4 regions of the Halomonas sp. PAMB 3264 genome follow, and region 4 is predicted to be linked to each of the others. Evidence: predicted binding sites of a transcription regulator. Region 4 holds the regulator's gene; each other region holds the start of a gene.
The links. The regulator sigma-54, encoded in region 4, starts transcription at its own class of promoters, with help from an activator protein. The targets are predictions, from matches to a motif close to TGGCACNNNNNTTGCTNT.
Positions count from the first base shown of each region.

Region 1: urtA (urea ABC transporter substrate-binding protein) is a predicted target of sigma-54. The motif match lies at 2,992-3,009, and genes of this name have one in related genera.
Region 2: RN347_RS00975 (P-II family nitrogen regulator) is a predicted target of sigma-54. The motif match lies at 4,135-4,152, and genes of this name have one in related genera.
Region 3: RN347_RS06075 (sugar phosphorylase) is a predicted target of sigma-54. The motif match lies at 2,368-2,385, and genes of this name have one in related genera.

Region 1 is NZ_CP134866.1:273,075-278,237, reverse strand. It holds gene urtB (urea ABC transporter permease subunit UrtB) at 1-1,489, opposite strand, end outside; gene urtA (urea ABC transporter substrate-binding protein) at 1,562-2,842, opposite strand; gene RN347_RS01245 (tripartite tricarboxylate transporter permease) at 3,251-4,777, opposite strand; gene RN347_RS01240 (tripartite tricarboxylate transporter TctB family protein) at 4,777-5,163, opposite strand, start outside.
Region 2 is NZ_CP134866.1:213,424-218,586, reverse strand. It holds gene RN347_RS00995 (LysR family transcriptional regulator) at 1-873, opposite strand, end outside; gene RN347_RS00990 (ferredoxin--NADP reductase) at 1,044-1,820, shown strand; gene glnK (P-II family nitrogen regulator) at 1,894-2,232, opposite strand; gene RN347_RS00980 (ammonium transporter) at 2,394-3,641, opposite strand; gene RN347_RS00975 (P-II family nitrogen regulator) at 3,705-4,043, opposite strand; gene RN347_RS00970 (hypothetical protein) at 4,195-4,398, opposite strand; gene RN347_RS00965 (accessory factor UbiK family protein) at 4,422-4,823, shown strand; gene RN347_RS00960 (TonB-dependent receptor) at 4,956-5,163, shown strand, end outside.
Region 3 is NZ_CP134866.1:1,355,568-1,360,730, forward strand. It holds gene dsbG (thiol:disulfide interchange protein DsbG) at 1-469, opposite strand, end outside; gene RN347_RS06075 (sugar phosphorylase) at 529-2,337, opposite strand; gene RN347_RS06080 (hypothetical protein) at 2,479-2,637, opposite strand; gene nrdR (transcriptional regulator NrdR) at 2,611-3,102, shown strand; gene ribD (bifunctional diaminohydroxyphosphoribosylaminopyrimidine deaminase/5-amino-6-(5-phosphoribosylamino)uracil reductase RibD) at 3,102-4,265, shown strand; gene ribBA (bifunctional 3,4-dihydroxy-2-butanone-4-phosphate synthase/GTP cyclohydrolase II) at 4,396-5,163, shown strand, end outside.
Region 4 is NZ_CP134866.1:1,601,350-1,606,512, forward strand. It holds gene RN347_RS07065 (HPr family phosphocarrier protein) at 1-144, opposite strand, end outside; gene rapZ (RNase adapter RapZ) at 200-1,114, opposite strand; gene RN347_RS07075 (PTS sugar transporter subunit IIA) at 1,211-1,681, opposite strand; gene hpf (ribosome hibernation-promoting factor, HPF/YfiA family) at 1,686-1,994, opposite strand; gene RN347_RS07085 (RNA polymerase factor sigma-54) at 2,076-3,488, opposite strand; gene lptB (LPS export ABC transporter ATP-binding protein) at 3,594-4,319, opposite strand; gene lptA (lipopolysaccharide transport periplasmic protein LptA) at 4,354-4,845, opposite strand; gene lptC (LPS export ABC transporter periplasmic protein LptC) at 4,848-5,163, opposite strand, start outside.

The DNA of each region.
Region 1 (5,163 bases), 1.3 Mb from region 4:
GCTCGAGGACTTGGTTGATTACGCCAAGCGACAGCCCCGCGACCAGCGTGCCCCAGAGATTGCCCACCCCGCCGAATACCACCACCATGAACGAATCGATGATGTAGTTCTGGCCAAGGTTTGGCCCCACGTTGGTGAGCTGGGAAAGCGCAACGCCGGCAAGCCCGGCCACGCCGGAGCCGAGTGCGAAGGTCAGGATATCCACCCGGGTGGCGCGAATTCCCATCGAGCGCGCCATGGCGCGGTTTTGCGTCACGGCGCGCACCTCGAGCCCCAGGCGCGTGCGGCGCATGATCAGCATCAGCCCGACAAAAACCAGCAGCGCAAAGCCAAGTACGAACATGCGATTGAGCGTTAGCGACAGGGCGTCATTGATGACGAGCGACCCGCTCATCCACTCCGGGGTGATCACCGTGCGGTTGAGCGGCGAAATTACCGTGCGTACCAGTTGCTGCAGGATCAGGCTGATGCCGAAAGTGGCCAAGAGCGTCTCCAGCGGGCGGCCTTTCAAAAACTGAATGACGCTACGCTCGATGGCGATACCGGCCAGTGCGGCCACCAGAAAGCCGGCGGGTATCGAGAGCATCAGCGCAAGGCCGGGCTGGCCGGGCAGAAGCTGCTGCATCATCCACGTGGTGTAGGCGCCCAGCATCATCAGCTCGCCGTGGGCCATGTTGATCACGCCCATCACCCCGAACGTGATGGCAAGCCCTATCGCGGAGAGCACCAGCACCGAGCCAAGGCTCAGGCCGAAGTAGAGCGTCTCGACGCCGCGGTTGATCTTCAAGTTCTGCTCGACGCTTGCAAGGGCTGAGCGGGCGGCGTCCGCCACCGCCGGGTTCTCGGCATTGGTGGCGCGATTAAGCGCGACCCGAGCGCGCGGATGCAGGCTTCCGGCCAGCGCCTCGACCCCTGCCATCTCCCCGTTTTCGGTTTGGTAAATCGCCACCGCCTGGGCCAGGCGCCGGCGCACGTAGTCGTCCTCGGCCTCCTCGATCAGTGGGGTCAGCGTCTCGAAAAGCTCATCGTCCACCTCGCCCAGCAGGCGGTCGGCGGAGGTGCGTCGGCGCTCGACGTTGGGCGAGTAGAGATCCACCACGGCAATCGCGCTTCTAAGCTGATTGCGCAGCGCGTTGTTGATCCCGATACGGTCGAGCTCGCGGCGCGACATCTCACCCAGCGGCTCACCGCTCAGCGCGTCTTCGACGGGCCAACTGCGCCCGGTATTGTTCAGCACGATGACGAAGCGGCCGTCATCGGTGCGCTGCAGGCGGCCGTCGAGCAGCGCCTGCAGCCAGCCGCGGGCGCGCTCGTCGTCGCCTTGCAGGATGCTTGATATCGCCTCGCCCTTGTCGCGGTAGGAATCCACGTCGAGAGTTTCGAGCAGCGAATAGCCGGGGTCACGGTCTTGCGCGTCGGTTTGTGCTGCGGCACTTGGCAGAAAACCGGCCAGCAGGCACACGAACGCCCAGAAAAGGAAGCGCCTCATGGGTTGTTCCTTTGAGTGTCAGTGGGAGGTGGCGTGCCCCGGGCCGCGACGGCGGCCCGGGTGAAGGGAGCGTTACTCGGCCAGCGCCGCTTCGGCTTCTTCCGCTGCGGTGCTGCCACCACAGGTGCCGTTGACGACGTTGAAGTTGCCGCACGCCAGTGGCTTGCGCCAGTCAGCGATCAGATCGCGCGATCCCGGCAGATAGTCGGACCAGGCGTCGCCGGCCACGGTAGAAGGTGTTTGCCAGACGATGTCGAACTGGCCGTTGTCCTGAATTTCACCGATCAGCACCGGCTTGGTGATGTGGTGGTTGGGCATCATCGCCGCATAGCCGCCGGAGAGATTCGGCACGCTCACGCCGATGATGGCGTCCTTGATCGCGTCGACATCCGTGGTGCCGGCCTTGCGCACCGCTTCGGCCCACATGTTAAAGCCAATGTAGTGCGCTTCCATCGGGTCGTTGGTCACCGACATCTCATCGCCGGTGTGAGCGATCCAGGCGTCGATGAAGTCGTAGTTCTCGTCGGTATCCACGCTCATGAAGTAGTTCCAAGCGGCCAGGTGGCCGACCAGCGGACCGGTGTCGATACCGGAAAGCTCCTGCTCGCCCACCGAGAAGGCGATGACCGGAATGTCGGCAGCGTCGATGCCTTGGTTGGCGAGCTCGCGGTAGAACGGCACGTTGGCGTCGCCGTTGATGGTGGAGACGACCGCGGTGGGCTTGCCCTCTTCACCGAAGCGGCGAATTTCGGAGACGATGTTCTGCCAGTCCGAATGGCCGAAGGGCGTGTAGTTGACCATGATGTCTTCTTCCGCCACGCCGTGCTCGTCCTGAAGGTAGGCCTCGAGGATGCGGTTGGTGGTACGCGGATAGACGTAGTCGGTGCCCACCAACGCGAAGCGCTCGATGCCGACTTCGTTGATCAGGTAGTCGACGGCGGGAATCGCCTGCTGATTGGGCGCGGCCCCGGTGTAGAAGACGTTCTCGGACGACTCTTCACCCTCGTACTGCACCGGGTAGAACAGCAGGCCGTTGAGCTCCTCGACCACCGGCAGCACGGCTTTACGGGAAACCGAGGTCCAGTTGCCGAAGATGACATCCACCTCTTCCTGGGCCAGCAGCTCGCGGGCGCGCTCGGCAAACAGCGGCCAGTTGGAAGCGGGGTCGACCACCACGGCTTCCAACTGACGGCCCAGCAGCCCTCCCGCCTCGTTCTGCTGCTCGATGAGCATTTCGACGGTGTCCTTCAGCGTCGACTCGCTGATCGCCATGGTGCCGGAGAGCGAGTGCAGGATACCGACCTTGATCGGGTCGTCGCTCTCCTGGGCAACGGCCTGAGCGCCGGCGCCCATGACGGCGGCGGCGAGAAGCGAGGTGACGAAACGGCGGGCGAGCGAATTGTGCGTTGGATGGACCACGTGAATCTCCTTGCACCCCTTGCGCGGGGATTGTTATTGAGCCCCATCGAGCGCAGCCGCCCGATGACCACTAGCTCAATGTCTTTGCAAGGAGTGCGCCACCTCGGAGCATTAACCACTTATGCATTTTTAATCATAAACTTAAACACGCGATTTAAAATTGCGCGCACCCCTTACGCACTAAAAGAGCGCGGCGTTTTCGCAGCGGCGGGCAAACAGGCTGCACCACTATGATCACGCGCACCATTAGCGTGCGCTCGCGCTCAACACACGGCCCCCACAAAAAAGCGGGGCGCCGACTGGTGTCGACGCCCCGCTTTCAGAGCCTTGCGAGCAGCTGGATCAATCGCTCTCCGGCGTGCCCTTTTCAATGGGCTTATGCATACGCCGGCGCAGCAGCGGGCCCAGCAGATACGGCAGGATCAGCCCCACCCCGGCGAAGGCCCACAGACCGATCGCCAGGCCGCTGTCCCACAGGATCATCCAGTCGCCGTCGGAAATTTCCATGGCGTGGCGCAGATTCTTCTCCATTTCCGGGCCCAGCAGCAGTCCCAGAATGACCGGCACCAGCGGTATTTCCAGCTTGCGCAGGATATAGCCGCCCACGCCGAAGGCCACCATGAAGTAAAGGTCAAACGTCGTGTTGCTGATCGAGTAGATCCCCACGAACGCGACCATCGTCACCACCGGGAGCAGGTACATCGGCGGAATCGACAAAAGCTTCACGAAGATGCCCACCAGCGGAATGTTGAGCACCAAAAGCAGGAAGTTACCGATCAGCAGCGCCGCGATCACGCCCCAAACGATATCGGCGTTCTGGGTGAACATCAGCGGGCCGGGGGTGATGTTCAGCGAAATCAAAAGCGCCAGCAGCACCGCAGTCGTGCCGCTACCGGGCACACCGAGGGTCAGCATGGGCACCAGTGCGCCGCTCGAGGCGCCGTTGTTGCCTGCCTCCGGGGCGGCCACGCCGCGCGGGTCGCCTTCGCCGAAGCGGCCTTTCTTGCCAACCGCTTTCTTTTCCAGCGTGTAGCTGATGAAACTTCCAAGCGACGCCCCGGCACCCGGCAGCACGCCGGCGACGAAGCCCAGCACCCCGCCGCGAAAGCTCGAGGGCAGAATCTCGCGGATCTCCCGCCAGCTTAGCGCGAGCTTGTTGACCTTCATGTTCTCCTTGCCACCGCCGGCGCGCTCCTCGATGAAGAACAAAAGCTCGGAAATGGCGAACAGGCCGACGATGGCGATGATGAAGTCGACGCCCTCGAACAGCTCGAGCACACCGAAGGTATAGCGCTGCACCCCGGTGTTATCGATCCCGACAGTCGCGATCATCAGCCCCAGGCACGCCGCCACCACCGTCTTGATCGGGTTCTTGCCGGTGATGCCGCCCAGCGTTGCGAACGCCAGCATGAACAGCGCAAAGTACTCCGCCGGCCCGAAGGTCAGCGCGAAGTTGGCCAAAAGCGGCGCCAGCAGAATCAAGCCCACGGTCGCCACCAGGCTGCCGATGAAGGAAGCGATGGCAGAGATCGCCAGCGCCTCGGCGGCCTTGCCCTTCTGGGCCATGGGATAGCCGTCCAGGCAGGTCATCATGGCCGGCTCGTCGCCGGGAATGTTGAGCAGGATCGACGAGATACGCCCGCCGTACATCGCCCCGGCGTAAACCGAGGTCAGCATGATCAGCGCGGTTTCCGGCGCCAACCCAAGACTGAAGGCCAGCGGAATCAGAATGGCGACGCCGTTGGCCGGGCCCAGCCCCGGAAGCGCGCCGATCAGGGTGCCCAGAAAAGCGCCCAACAGGGCGAACATCAGGTTGTGGGGCTGTAGCGCCACCCCGAACCCGTCCATCAAAAAGCCAAGGGTTTCCATCAGTTCACCTCCAGAAAGGAGAGCAGCCCCAGCGGCAGGGCGAGATCCAGCCCGTAGCTGAACAGGAAGTAGACGATCACCCCGGCCACAGCCCCGGTCACGTAAGCTTTCACGGACGGTGCGCCCATGCGCCAGCAAAGCGTGCCCACGGCAAGCGTCGTGCTGATGATGAAGCCCAGCGGCTGCAAGAGCATCGCGTAGAGAATCAGCACCACCACGGCGACGATCAGCTCGACGCCGGTGCGACTCCAGGGCCAGGCGTTATCCGGGTCGGGGCGCACGATCAGGTAGAGACTGGAGATCGCCAATACCACGGCCAAAAGCTTGGGGAACGTGTCCGGCCCCACCGCCTCGCCGCCACCAAACGGTACGGGAAACTGCGAGGC
Region 2 (5,163 bases), 1.4 Mb from region 4:
CTCACGACACAGGCGCAGAAACTCGCGCACGCCGGTGGTCAGGTACTTGTGCCGATGCCAGATGAAGGTGAACTGGCGCTTGAGATCCAATTCCGGGGTGGGCAGCGCGACCAGGCTGCCACGCCGGAAGGCGTCGCGCAGGGCAAGGCGTGAGACACAGCCAATGCCAAGGCCCGACTCCACCGCGCGTTTGATGCCTTCGGTGTGCTCCAGCTCCAAAAGCGTATTGAAGCGGCTTCGGCGATGACGGGCCGCGTGTTCGAGCGTCATGCGCGTACCGGAGCCCTCCTCGCGCATGATCCAGTCCTCGCGTAAAAGCTGCTCGAGTTCCAGATGCTTGCGCCCGGCCAATGGGTGGCGCGGCGAGCAGAACACACAAAGCTCATCCTCGACCCAGGGTTGGCTGACGATCATCTCGTCGTCGCACTGGCCTTCGATCAGGCCCAAATCCAGTGAGTGCTGGCGCACGCCCTCGATGATATGGCGCGTATTGCGCACCGCTAGCCGTACTCGACTGCCCGGATAGCGCTGCATGAAATCGCTGATCAAAAGCGTGGCCAGATAGTTGCCGATGGTCAGCGTCGCCCCCACCTCGAGCGCGCCTACGCCCTTCTGGCCGCGCAGCAGCTCCTCGACCTCCTCGGCGCGGTCAAGCAGCGCGACCGCCTTGGGCAACAGCTGAAACCCTAACGCGTTGAGCTTGAGCCGCTTGCCGAGTCGGTCGAGCAGCTGGCAGTCGAACTGGCGCTCGAGCTCGGTCAGCGCCGTGCTGGTGGCGGATTGCGACATGGCGAGCGCGCGCGCCGCCTGGGAGACGCTTTCGTGCTGGGCGACGGCCACAAACACCTCGAGCTGGCGCAACGTGTAGTGCATGACCCACCTATATCGATTTTGCAGATAATGTTTATCAGTATAATTGACTTAACAGATATGCCGCCACCGACTAGACTTTGCGGCATCATCATTCATCGCTTTTATTCTTTTATCGAATATTCAATGCGAATGCCTATCCATTGCCCGGCATTTGCGTCCAAGGAGTCATCATGAGCAAGTTTGCCCTGGAAGACGTGCTGAGCGTTCATCACTGGAACGATACGCTTTTTAGCTTTCGCACCACGCGCGAGCGCAGCCTGCGCTTCAAAACCGGCCAGTTCGTGATGATTGGCTTGGAGGTCAACGGCAAGCCCTTGATGCGCGCCTACTCCATCGCCAGCCCCAACTACGAGGATCACCTCGAGTTTTTCAGCATCAAGGTGCCGGATGGCCCGCTCACCTCGCGCCTGCAGCACCTCAAGGTGGGCGATCAGATCATGGTCAGCCGTAAGCCGACCGGGACACTCGTGTGCGACGACCTGCTGCCCGGGCGCAACCTCTATATGCTCTCTACCGGCACCGGCCTTGCGCCCTTCATGAGCCTGATTCAGGACCCGGAAGTGTACGAGCGCTATGAGAAAATTGTGTTGGTACACGGCGTGCGCGAAGTCTCCGAATTGGCCTACGCCGACTTCATCACCAAAGAGCTTCCCGCCCACGAATACCTGGGCGAGGAAGTTGCCGAAAAGCTCGTCTACTACCCGACGGTGACGCGCGAAGAGTTTCACACCATGGGCCGCCTGACCGATCATATTCGCAGCGGCAAGATTTTCGAGGATACGGGACTTGCGCCGATCGACCCGCGCCAGGACCGCGCGATGATCTGCGGAAGCCCGGCCATGCTCGACGATACCAGCGCCCTGCTCGACGAGCTCGGCATGAACATCTCACCGCGCATGGGCGAGCCCGGCGACTACGTGATCGAGCGCGCCTTCGTCGAGAAGTAATACCCCGATAAGGCCACTAAAAAGCCCCGCCAACCTTCCGGTTGGCGGGGCTTTTTGCAAGCGCCTGGCGAGCTTAAACTGCGTCTTTACCGGTTTCGCCGGTACGGATACGAATCACCTGCTCGAGCGGCATAACGAAGATTTTGCCGTCACCGATCTTGCCGGTGTTCGCCACCTGGGTGATCGCCTCGATCACCTGCTCGACCAGCTCGTCGTCCACGGCCACTTCGAGCTTCACCTTGGGCAGAAAGTCCACCACATACTCGGCGCCGCGATACAGCTCGGTGTGCCCCTTCTGGCGGCCAAAGCCCTTCACTTCCGTCACGGTAATCCCCTGCACGCCGATGTCCGAGAGGGATTCGCGTACGTCATCAAGCTTGAACGGCTTGATAATGGCTGAGATAAGTTTCATTGCGACATCCTTTAACTGGGTGGCCCGTTATTATCCGGGTAAGCGAAGGTCATCATGGGCCCCACGCGCCCGCTCCCCTTAAGCATACACCGCTCTTGCCAGAGAATAAAAAAGCCTCCCACGAAGGGGAGGCTTGGGTCGCTGATCCGGGTCAAGCGTGCTTACTTCTTGACGCTGAACTCCGGATAAGCTTCGAGGCCGCACTCGGCGATATCCACGCCTTCGTACTCTTCCTCTTCGCTGACGCGAATCCCCATGATGGCTTTCAGCACCAGCCACACGACCAGGCTTGCCACGAACACCCAACCGAAGATGCCCACGATACCGATCAGCTGCGCGCCGAAGGAGGCCTCCGCGTTGGTGAAGGGCACCGCCAGTACGCCCCAGACCCCAACGGCGCCGTGTACCGAGATCGCACCGACCGGGTCGTCCAGCTTCACTTTATCCAGCGTAACGATGGCGGCGACGACGATCAAACCACCCACCGCGCCGATGATGGCCGCACCCAGCGCCGTGGGCGACAGCGGATCGGCGGTGATGGCGACGAGCCCGGCAAGCGCCCCGTTGAGCGCCATGGTGAGATCCGCCTTACGAAACCACAGCTTGGCCAGGATCAGCGCGGCGATCACGCCACCGGCGGCAGCAGCATTGGTGTTGACGAATACCTGAGCGACGTTATTGGCCGAGGCCACGTCGGACATCTTGAGCTCCGAGCCGCCGTTGAAACCGAACCAGCCCATCCACAGGATGAAGGTACCCAGGGTGGCCAGCGGCATGTTGGCGCCGGGAATGGCGTGAATGGCACCGTCCTTACCGTACTTGCCCTTACGCGGACCAAGAATCAGCACGCCTGCAAGCGCCGCCGCCGCACCCGCCATGTGCACGATGCCGGAACCGGCGTAGTCGGAGTAGCCCACCTCGGCGAGCCAACCGCCGCCCCAGGTCCAGTAGCCGGACACCGGATAGATGAAGCCTGTCATCACCACGGCGAAGGCCAGAAACGCCCAGAGCTTCATGCGCTCGGCCACCGCACCGGAGACGATCGACATGGCCGTTGCCACAAAGACCACCTGGAAGAAGAAGTCGGAGCGCATGGAGTAGTAAGGCGCGTCTTCACCGCCGCCAAGCACCGCGTCCACGCTATTTTCAGCGCCCAGCAGCATGCCAAGGCTTGGCAAGAAGCCGCCTTCACCACTGGAGTACATGATGTAGTAGCCCACCAGTAGATACATGGTGCAAGCGATGGCGAACAGCGCAATGTTCTTGGTCAGGATTTCTGCAGTGTTCTTGGCACGTACCATGCCGGCCTCGAGCATCGAGAAGCCGGCGGCCATCCACATGACCAGCACGCCGCAGATCAAAAAGTAAAAGGTATCGAGCGCGTAGCTCAGATCGGTGACTTCGTTCATGAATCGTTCCCCGTGTTCCTGGCGTTATAGTGATTCGATCAAGACGTATCCAAATCCTGCAGGCTATACCGCGTCGGCGCCGCGCTCGCCGGTACGAATACGGATGACGTCCTCGAGCGGCGTGACGAAGACCTTACCGTCGCCGATCTTGCCGCTGTTCGCCGCGCTGCAGATGGCATCGAGCACACCGTCCAAGCGCGAGTCGTCGACCGCGACTTCCACCTTCACCTTGGGCAGAAAATCGACGACGTACTCGGCGCCCCGGTAGAGTTCGGTATGGCCCTTCTGACGCCCGAAGCCCTTGACCTCGGTCACCGTGATCCCCTGCACGCCGTTGTCGGCCAGTGCTTCACGAACGTCGTCGAGCTTGAACGGCTTGATGATAGCGGTGATGAGTTTCATCCCGGATCTCCCTGCTGGGTAAGTAGCGCTAAAATGAGCGGCGCTGGAATAAGTAGCGGCACTGCCGCCGACATTAATGCGATGCCTCGTTAATGCTCATACCGTGCCATTCACTAAAATTAACTAAAAAATCATAACTTTAAGCGACGCCTTAACGTAACGAGGCCGTTGCCCAGCGCGCCAAGGCGGTGCAGAGATAATTCACCGCACCATATAAGTGCGAATAGAAAAGCGCCTTGCCTTCTTTTGATGCATTGAAAAAGTCACTGCTTTCTCGTCTGCGAAACATGCGTATTTCGCTACGGTTGCGTATCCTTACTGCAAAGACGTACAGCGACACGTCGTTTACCTTCATGCGTTCCTCATCAGGAGAGAGTCATGGCGACCCAAGACCGTATTAGCCGCCTCGCCCAGCAAATCGGCGATCGTTTACAAAACGCTTCCCATGCGCCGGAAGACATTCAAAAAGGCGTGCAACAGGTCATGCGCGGTGCGTTTGATCGTATGGAGCTGGTCTCCCGCGAGGATTTCGACATTCTGATGGACGTGCTGCAGCGCACCCGCTCGCGGGTAGAAGCGCTGGAGCGCCAGGTGGCGAACCTGGAAGCCTCGATCGACGCAAGCCAGGCCGATAAGGCAACTCCCATGGAAGCCGAGGCCCAGACCACTCCGGCGCCAAACGAGCCGGCCCAAAAAGCCGCCAAACCGCGCGCCTCGACCGCCAAGCCGGCCAAAGACTCGAAAGGCGCTACCGGCGCAGTCGACGACCTGGGCGAATAGGCCTTTAGCGTTCCCACCCAAAAAAACCGCGGGCTCAGCAGATTGATATAAAAAATGAGAACACCTATCATTGCGCTTTACAGCGCCCCTGATTGGCGTTCTCTCAATAACAATCTGCTTTTCGGATAGCTCATGACTCGCCTTGCTCCCCTAAGCGTCGCCTTCTTGAGCGGCGCTTTTCCCTTGATGACGTTTGCCCAGGCCCAACCGACCACCGGGGACGAAGCTGCCGCCCAGGACACCATGGTCGTCGTGGGGTCGCGTACCCCCACCCAGATCAGCCAGATTCCCGGCGCGGTGCACGTGGTCGAAGGCGCCGAGCTTACCCAACAGATCAACG
Region 3 (5,163 bases), 250 kb from region 4:
TATGACGAATCTGCACCTGACCGGCCTCGACCCAGGGGCGCGTTTGGCGCCACAGCCGCTTGCAGTAGGTGCAGTTGGCATCGGTGAACATGTAGAGCGTGCGCGGGGCGTCGACATCGCCGTCCTGAATCCAGTGGCTCTGCGCCAGGCGCTGCCAGGTCTGCGCCTCCAGCGGCACCCGAACCGCGGCCTCGAGCTGCGCCTCGGTCAGGTTCTCGCCGCTTGAGTCGAAAAGCGTGCCGACCACGGCGTGCTCGCCATCCGGCGTCAGGTAGACGATCATCTCCTGGCCCTGGCGGCTCGCGCCAAAGCCCGTCAGCCCGCCGGGCGCGTCGATGCGCTCGTGAATGGCGATGCCTTGCGCCTTGAGCGCCTCGATCGGGGCGGGCAGCGGCGCGGCGCCGACGGGGGTGGCGAGAACGGCAAGCGTTAGCGCGGCGATTGAGGCGGTCTTGCTAAAAGTCGCCATGGTGAGTCTCTTGTGTGAGTGGAAAAGCGGGCGGGTTCATCGTCTCGATCCATATCACCTCAACCGCCGTCGCTCACCAGCCAGCGAACGGCGTAGGGCGGCAGGGCGTTTTCCGGCGTCCAGGGCGTGGCATCGGCCAATAAGCGCCATTGGTGCGCGTCGAGCGCTTGCGCGAGCTCTGCACCGCCGTCACTCAGCGGGGCGGGCTGGTCGGTCACGTTGAACAGCGCCAGCAGCGTGCGGCCATCCTCGAGCGGGCCGCGTTTGATCGCCAGCAGGTTGTCGCTAGTGGCCAGCACCTGCTGGGCCGCCGCCGGGTGAAAACAGGGCTCAATGCGGCGCTGGCGCAGAAATTCTTGCAGCGCGAAGAATATATCATGGGTCGGCGTGGTCGGGCTTTCGAGCAGCAGGTCGAGCTCATCGAGCGACCAGCGGTGGCGGTTGATCGAGCGCAGCCGCCCGCTTCGCTCGACGCCCTCATGATCGTTGAGCGAGCCGGTCAGCGTGTGAATGTAAAGCGCGGGAATGCCCTGGAGCGTGAGCATGATCGCCTGGCTGCAAAGAAAGCGAGCGATCTGCCAGGGGTCTGGTCCGCGCCGGGTGCCGCGCATCGCCTCGAACCAGGTGATGTTGATTTCGTAGGCGGTGTCGGTGCCGTCCGGGTTGCTGCGCATACTGACGAAGCCGCCAAAGCGGTGCATCAGCTCCAACAGCGCGTCGCGCTCGTGATCCGGCAGCAAACCTTCCAGCGGTCGCACGCCGATGCCGTCGTGGCTGGCGGTGAAGTTCAGGTAGGTGCAGTTATCGGGCAGCGGCGGCAGACTCGCAAGCCAGGCCTGCATGGTCGCGGTTTCGCCGCGGGTCAGGGTGTGAAGTAGAAGCGGCGGCAGGGCGAACTGGTAGACCATGTGCGCTTCGTCTGCGGCGCTTGCGCGCTCCGGAGCGTGGGGCGCCAACCGGTCGAGGCCGAAGTAACTGATGTTCTCTGCGTGAGGTACGTTGGTTTCGGTGATGAGTAGCGTTCCCGGCGCAATTTCATCGACGATCGCACGCAATAGCCGCACGACCGTATGGGTTTCAGGAAGATGAATGCAGTTCGTGCCCAGACGTTTCCACAGAAAGGCCACCGCGTCGAGGCGAATGATGCGGATGCCCTGCAGCAGGTAAAAAAGCAGAATACCGACGAATTCGAGCAGCACGTCCGGGTTCTCAAAATTAAGGTCGATCTGGTCATCGGAAAACGTGGCCCATAGATGGCGCGTACCCCGGCGGGTGGCCACGGGCACCAACAGCGGACTGCTACGCGGGCGGGTCACCTGGGAGACATCGGTTTCCGGGTCGACCTCGATGAAAAAGTCGCGCCCGGGGAGGCTGCCGGTCAGGTAGTCGACGAACCAGAGCGACTCGCGGGAAACGTGGTTGAGCACCAGGTCCCCCATCAGGTCGAAGTGGCTGGCAAGCTCGCGAATGTGCGACCAGTCGCCGAGCGCCGGGTTGACCTCACGATAATGGATGACCGAAAAGCCGTCGTCGCTACTCCAGGGAAAAAATGGCAGCACGTGAACGCCGCTGATGCAGTCGCCTAACCGTGCGCGCAGAAAATCGCTCAGCACGGTCAGCGGCGCCGTATCACCTTGAACGATCGAGTCGCCGTAGCTGATCACCCACTGATCCTTTTCGCTCCAAAGTGGTGCGTCGGCGGGCGTGCTGGTCACGCGGGCAACCGGCGTGCCGTCCTGGCTTTCGCCGCGCTCACGTGCGTTTCGATAGTATTCCAGGTGCTGCTTGATGCGCCGCGTGACTTCGCTGGCGCGGTGGCCGTACAGGTGGGTCAGGTAGCGGTGAAGTGTCTGTTCGAAAAGCGTCATGGCGCCTCCTCCGGGTAAACTGTCACAAACGCTGCAGCTTGTGTGCCAAATCGTTACAATGCTAGGTTATGCCCGCGCCTGTCAGCGCGGCTTTATAGCGCCCGTGATTAAAAAAGCGCGTCAGGCAGCGCGCTTTTTTAATCATGCATCGGTACCGACGCGCAGGCTCCGGTGCGCGTTGACCTTAATAGGTGCGTCTTTTACTGCTTTAACCATTACTGTTTTAACCATAGCTGCTGCTTCAACCGCTGCTTCAACCATAGGTGAACGGCCATGCATTGCCCTTTTTGTGGTGCTCATGATACGCGGGTGTCCGATTCGCGCCTGGTGGCCGACGGCGACCAGGTGCGCCGGCGCCGCCAGTGTGCCAACTGCCAGGAGCGCTTCACGACCTACGAAACCGCCGAGCTGATCATGCCGCGGGTGGTGAAGTCCGACGGCTCGCGGGAGAGCTTCGACGAGGTCAAGCTGCGCGCCGGCATGCTGCGTGCGCTCGAGAAGCGCCCGGTCAGCGCCGAGGCGATCGAGGCGGCGGTCGAGCGCATTCGCCAGCAGCTGCGCGCCCGGGGTGATCGTGAAGTCAACGCCCGCGATATCGGTGAGGCGGTCATGAACGCGCTCAGCGGGCTCGATCAGGTGGCCTATATCCGCTTCGCCTCGGTCTATCGAAAATTTCAGGATCTCGACGAGTTTCGCGCCGAGATCGACCGCCTGGCGCCTCAGGGGCCCAAGAGCGACGCCGGCAAGCCCCGCGAGGAGAGCTGATGGACGCGCCGTTTTCCAACGCCGACCACGTGCAAATGGCCCGCGCCATTACGCTGGCCAAAAAGGGGCTTTACACCACCGACCCCAACCCGCGGGTCGGCTGCGTGATCGTTCAAAACGATGAAGGGGGCGGGCACGGCCTCGTCGTCGGCGAGGGCTTTCACGAGCGCGCCGGCGAACCCCACGCCGAGGTGCACGCGCTTAACGCCGCCGGCGACAACGCGCGCGGCGCGACAGCGTTCGTATCGCTCGAGCCCTGTTCGCATACCGGGCGCACCGGGCCTTGCGCCGAGGCGCTGGTCGAGGCCGGCGTGGCGCGCGTGGTCGTGGCCATGGTTGACCCCAACCCGAAAGTGGCCGGGCGCGGTATCGAGCGCTTGAAAGCCGCGGGTATTCGGGTCGATGTGGGGCTTTTGGAGGCGGACGCCCGCGCGCTCAACCCGGGGTTCGTCTCACGCATGCAGCGCGGTGTGCCCTTCGTGCGCCTGAAAATGGCGATGAGCCTGGATGGGCGCACCGCCATGGGCTCCGGCGAGTCGCAGTGGATCACCGGGCCCGAGGCCCGGCGCCAGGTACAGCGACTGCGCGCGCGTTCGAGCGCCATTTTGAGCGGCGTCGAGTCGATCATTCTGGACGACGCTCGCCTGACGGTTCGCGCCGAGCAGCTGGGCCTGGAGAACGCCGAGACGGTCGTGGCCCGCCAGCCGCTTCGCGTGATCATGGACTCCACGCTTCGCCTGCCGCTGGCCGCGGCCTGCCTGCAGGAGCCGGGCCAGACGCTGGTGATCACGACCGACGCGCATAGTGAAGAGAAGCGCCAAAAACTCGAAGCGGCGGGGGCGCGCATTCACGTCATGCCCGCCGTGAAGGCGGGGCGGGTGTCGCTTTCTGATATGCTCGGCTTTTTATCGAGCGAGTATGATGTCAACGAAGTGCTGGTCGAAACCGGCGCGACCCTGGCAGGCTCCCTGCTCGATGCAGGGCTCATCGACGAGCTGCAGCTATTTGTCGCGCCGACGCTCCTCGGGGGCGAGGCGCGACCGCTTTTCGCCCTCCAGGGGTTGAGCGAAATGGCGGACCAAAAGCGCCTCGATATTCAGGATATTCGTGCCGTCGGCAATGATTGGCGCATTATCGCCACGCCCCGCGCGGTGGCGCCTTGAAAGAACGTTTTCGATGATCGTGACACGCGCAGGCCAGGCCTTGCGCGCGCTAAATCTGGCGCGGCGGGGCCAGCCACGGTACCCTGCGCGCAACATCGCACGACGGTGCGGCTACTTTACGGGAGTTTCCATGGTGCAACCCTCTTTTGATGGTTTGTCCCCGATCAGCGAGCTGGTCGAGGATATCCGCCAGGGCAAGATGGTGATCCTCATGGACGATGAGGATCGCGAAAACGAAGGCGATATCATCATGGCGGCCGAGAAGGTTCAGGCCGAGCATATCAACTTCATGGCACGCCACGCCTGTGGTTTGATCTGCATGCCGATGACGCGCGAGCGCTGCGAGCGGCTGAACCTGCCGCTGATGGTGGGCAACAATGGCTCAGGCTTTGGCACCAAGTTCACGCTCTCGATCGAGGCGCGCGAAGGGGTCACCACCGGGATCTCGGCCGCCGACCGCGCGCGCACCGTGCAGGCCGCCGCCGCACCCAACGCCCGCGCGGCGGATATCGTTCAGCCTGGCCACATCTTTCCGCTGATGGCCGAGCCAGGAGGCGTGCTGCGCCGAGCGGGCCACACCGAAGCCGCTTGCGATCTGGCCGCCCTTGCCGGGTGCGACCCGAGTGGGGTGATCTGCGAGATCATGAACGATGACGGCAGCATGGCGCGCCGCCCGGAACTCGAGGTGTTCGCCAGGGCGCACGGGATCAAAATGGGCACCATCGCCGAGCTCATTCATTACCGTATGGTCAACGAGCAGACCGTCGATCTGATCGAAACCACTCAGGTGGCGACCGCACACGGCCCGCTTGCGCTGCACGTGTTTCGCGACCGGCTGCAGGGCGGCCACCACCTGGCGCTGGTGAAGGGGCGGCCGTCGCCGGACACCACGACGACG
Region 4 (5,163 bases):
CATGATATTGGCGGCATCGGCTTTCTGGGTCTGCCGGTAGACGTGCACGCTTGCCTCGAAACGCTGCGCGCAGGTTACGAGTTTGGTGGCGGCGCGAGCGTGCAGGCCGCGCTGATTGGTCAGTGTCAAACGTCTTTCTGGCACCTGTTTCCCTGTTTTCCGCTCGTTGCTTATGGTGGTGCTGATCCCGGCCTCTGCGTTACGCCGTTGATCGGTCGTCAACAGCGTTTGAGCCGCTCGTGGCGTCGAGGCTAAAGTGAAGGCCCAGTTCCCGGTGGCGCACTTGAACACCCCCGCGCGAGGCGAGCAGATCCTGCGCCAGCCGGTCGACCATGTAGACCGAGCGGTGCTGGCCGCCGGTGCAGCCAATCGCGACGGTCATGTAGCTACGCTGGCTATTCTGATAGGCGGGCAGCCACTTCTCGAGCCAATCGAGAATGTCCTGGCGCATATCACCGACCACCGGGTAGCTCTCCAGAAAACCGACGATCGCGTCGTCGCGACCGGTGTGGGGGCGTAGCGTCGGGTCCCAGTAGGGGTTGGGCAGGCAGCGAATGTCGAAGACGATATCGGCGTCCAGCGGCACGCCACGCTTGTAGCCGAAGGACTCGAGCGTGAGCGTAAGCTGGCTTTGGCGCTGGTGCCCCAGCTGGTCGGTGATGCGTCGGCGCAGATCGTGCACCGTGAGCCGCGAAGTGTCGATCATCAGATCCGCCAGCTCGCGAATGCCGAACAGCGTCTGCTCCTCCTGGGAAATCGCCTCTTCCAGCGTCATGTCGCTGTCGCGGGTGAGCGGATGGCGCCGACGAGTGGCGGAGTAGCGCTCGAGCAGCGTGCGCGCGTCGGTGGTCAGATAAATGACCTGAACGCGGGTGCTGCCGTTTTTGATGTCCTGGAGCAGCGCAGGGAAGCGTTCAAGCGCGGTGGGCAGATTGCGTGCATCGATGCTCACCGCCAGGTGCGTGCGCTCACCGTGCTGGCCAAGCTCTTCGACCAGCGAGCCCAAAAGCATTGCCGGCAGGTTGTCGATGGCGTAGTAGCCCAAATCTTCCAGCGCCTGAAGCGCAATGGACTTCCCCGACCCGGAGCGGCCGCTGATGATCACAAGTTGCATCGTGTCTCTCTTCGGTCAGTGAGCGCTCTTATCGGCACACGCCTGTACGTAAGCGCGATTGCGATTGAAGGGCCGGGAAAAGCGAAGGTGGTGGGCTTACCCCTGCGCCTGCTCGCGAATGCGGGCGGTGACCAGCTCTAAAAGCTCGCGCTGGCTTTCACACTTTCGAAACTGCGCGCGGGTCGTGGCGTCGTTCATAATGGTGGCGACCTGGCCCAAAAGCGCCAGATGCGTGTCGTCCGCCTCTTCCGGTACCAGCAGCACGAACACCAGATCCACCGGATCGCCATCGATGGCGTCGAAGTCGACGGGTTCGGCGAGCTTTAGAAAGCCGGCGATCGGCGCGCTGCAGTGCGGACTTCGGGCGTGGGGAATCGCGACCCCATTGCCGATGCCGGTACTGCCAAGGCGCTCACGACCGACCAGCCGGCTGAAAACTTCCTGACTATCCAGGCTCGGTGTGTTTTGAGCGATGAACGTGCTGAAGAACTCCAGCACCCGTTTTTTGCTGCCCCCGGGGACGTCGAACAGCACGCGCTCCGGGGGGAGTATGGTTTCCAGGGTCATCGAATTAACGCACGCCAGCGCCCTGGGCGCGGGCCTGTGCTTTTTCCTTGTGTTTTACCAGTTGGCGGTCGAGCTTGTCGGCCAGGGCGTCGATGGCGGCATACATATCATTGTCCTCGGCTTCGGCGTGTACGTCGGCGCCCGAAGCATGCAGCGTGCAGGCGGCCTGCTGACGCTCCTTTTCGATCGACAGCGTCACCTGCACGGTGGTGATGTTGTCGTAGTGGCGTTCGATACGCTCGAGTTTCTCGTTGACGTAGTCACGCAGGGCGTCTGTCAGTTCCAGGTGATGACCGGTAATGTTCACTTGCATCGACGTACTCCTAATCCAGGACTGTCCTTCGATTGTAACCCTTTTTCCGCCATTGCAAAGCCCTGCCGGCAAGTTTCCCGTTTAACGTAAACGGCGCCGCTCGCTGGAGGAGGGAATGCCCATCGCTTCGCGGTATTTGGCCACGGTGCGCCTGGCCACGTTGATGCCGTTGGCCTCGAGTAGCGTGACCAAATGGCTGTCCGATAGCGGCTTGCCTGGCGTTTCGTCTTGAATCAGTTTTTTGAGCCGGGCGCGGATCGCGGTGCTGGAGTGGCTGTCGCCGCCATCCTGACCGCTCACCTGGCTCGAGAAAAAGTACTTGAGCTCGAATACGCCGCGGGGCGTGTGAATATATTTTTGCGTCGTGACCCGCGAGATCGTCGACTCGTGCATCTCCACCGCTTCGGCGATATCGGCGAGAATCAACGGTTTCATCGCTTCTTCGCCGCGCTCCAGAAAACCGATCTGGCGAGCGATGATTTCGCGGCCAACGCGCAAAAGCGTGTCGTTTCGACTCGACAGGCTCTTGATCAGCCAGCGCGCCTCCTGCAGGTGTTCTTTCAAGAACTGATTGTCCTGGCTCTTGTCGGCGCGTTTGATGAGGCTGGCGTAGTCCGGCTGAACGCGAAGCTTGGGCAGCGCCTCCGGATTGAGCTCGAGATGCCAGCCTTCCTGGTCGTGACGGACCACCAGATCCGGGGTGATGTAGCTTTGGTTGGTGGCACCAAAGGCGCTGCCCGGGCGCGGGTCGAGGCTTCGAATCAGCCGGACGACGTCGTCGAGCTGCTCGTCATCGAGGCTGAGGCGGCGTTTCAACAGGCGCAGGTCGTTCTTGCCCAGCGCTTCCAGAAACTGACGCACCAGGCGCCGGGCCTGCATCAGCAGCGGGGTATCGTCGGCAAGCGCTGCCAGCTGTAGCAGCAGACACTCGCGCAGATCGCGGGCGAACACGCCGGTGGGCTCGAACTGCTGCACGCGCAGCAGCACGTTTTCCACCTCCCGCTGGCTCAGGCCGTCCAGGCCCTGGGCCTTGAGGCCTTCGCGAATGTCGTTAAGCGGCTGGGTCAGGTAGCCGTTGGCATCCAGCGCGTCGATCAGGCTTTCGGCAATGGCATGGTCTCGTGGGCTGGTATCCGTCATCGCCAACTGCCACAACAGATGCCCCTGAAGGCTTTGGCCAGCGGCCTGGCGCTCGAAATCCGGGCCTTCGCCGCTGCCACCGGCGGCCATGTCCTGGTAGGTGTCGGACCATTCGCTGTCGGTGGCAAGCTCCTGGGGGATGCTCTCTTCCCACTCGGTTTCTGGCGTCTCCTGGGTTTTCTCTTCGCCGAATTCGTCTTCCTGCTCTAAAAGCGGGTTGGCGTCGAGCGCCTGCTGGATCTCCTGGCGCAGGTCCAACGTCGAGAGCTGCAGCAGGGCGATCGCCTGCTGCAGCTGCGGTGTCATGGTCAGCTGCGTACCGACGCGCAGCTGTAGAGAAGCTTTCATGACCATCGAAGAACCACTCGTTACTCGTAAAGCTCCACACTAGAGCGAGACGGGGTTCGACGCAAGTGCAATAAATATGCCACTACCCGGAAATTTATGGTTGTCACCGGGTTAGAGACGAAAATCTGCGCCCAGATAGACCTCGCGCACCTTTTGATCGCCAAGGATGGCGTCGGCGTCGCCACTTGCGATGATATGGCCGTCGCCGACGATATAGGCAATGTCGCAGATATCCAGCGTTTCCCGGACGTTGTGGTCGGTGATCAACACGCCGATATGGCGCGCCTTGAGCGCAAGGATGATCGACTTGATCTCGCCGACGGAAATTGGATCCACCCCGGCGAAGGGTTCGTCGAGCAGGATGAAGGCCGGGTCAGTGGCCAGCGACCGGGCGATTTCCACGCGGCGGCGCTCGCCACCGGAGAGGCTCATCCCCAGGTTGTCGCGAATGTGGGTGATGTGAAAATCTTCCAGCAGCTGCTCCAGGCGCGCCTGGCGGGCAGGGCGGTCCAGCTCCTTGCGCGTCTCCAGAATGGCCATGATGTTGTCGGCCACCGAGAGCTTTCTAAAGATCGATGCCTCCTGGGGCAGATAGCCGATGCCGGCGATGGCGCGCTCGTGCATCGGTGCCCGGGTCAAATCCAGCTCGTCGATACCTACGCTTCCGGCATCCGCCTTGACCAGCCCCACGATCATGTAAAACGAGGTCGTCTTGCCCGCCCCGTTAGGGCCAAGCAGGCCCACGACGCTGCCCTGGGTGATCTCCAGATTGATATCCTTGACCACCCGGCGGCGCTTGTAGCTTTTGGCCAGGTGGCGGGCGTGAAGCGTCTTGATCGCTTCAGGTTGGGTGCTCGACACGATGACTCTCCTATTGCGCGGGCTGCAGCGTCATGCGAATGCGCTGGTTGTCACCACCGCTGACGTCGGAGCGCGCCTGAACCACTTCGCGGTCGATAAAATACTCCAGCCGCCCGCCACGAAAGCGGTCGCTGCGCTGGGTGAGCTCGGCCTGATCGATCAGCTCGACCCGGCGCTCGCTGACATGATAAACGATGCGTCGCGCCCAGCCCTCCATGGGCGCCGGCTCATTTTCGAGCTGGTTGCGAAGATAGGCGCGCTCGCCGGTGGCGGTCGCCTGGGAGAGCTCGCCGGCATCGTTGCGCGTGATTTCAACGCGGTCGCCGCGAATCTGCATCTCGCCCTGGCGAATGTTGACGTTGCCGGAATAGACCGCGGTGCCCGCACGCTGGTCGAGGTCGAGCCGGTCGGCTTCCACTTCGACGGGCGCCTGGCTGGTTTGCGCCTGGGCGGTCAGCGGCAGCGCCAGGCTCAGCAGTGCGATTCGTAAATAAGCGTGCATAACTACTCCTGCAAGGTGGAATCCGAAACGGTAGGGTCCTGGGGTGTCGGGTCGGCGGCTTGTTGCGCTTGAACCGGCGGATGCGTGCCGCGCACGTTGTCGCTCAGGCGTACCTGGCTTTCATCGAGCCAGACGTCCATGCGCTCGGCACTCATACGTTGGGGCGGCTGCTGCAAAAGTGCGGGCGCCTCGGTATAGGCGTGGCGCTCGAGACCCTCGTAGTGTAGGCGCTCGGTATCGAGCTGCCAGCCCTCGTCCGGGGCGAGCAGCCGGGCGTTGCCTTCCAGGATCAGTGTCTGGCGCTCGTTTTGCAGCGTG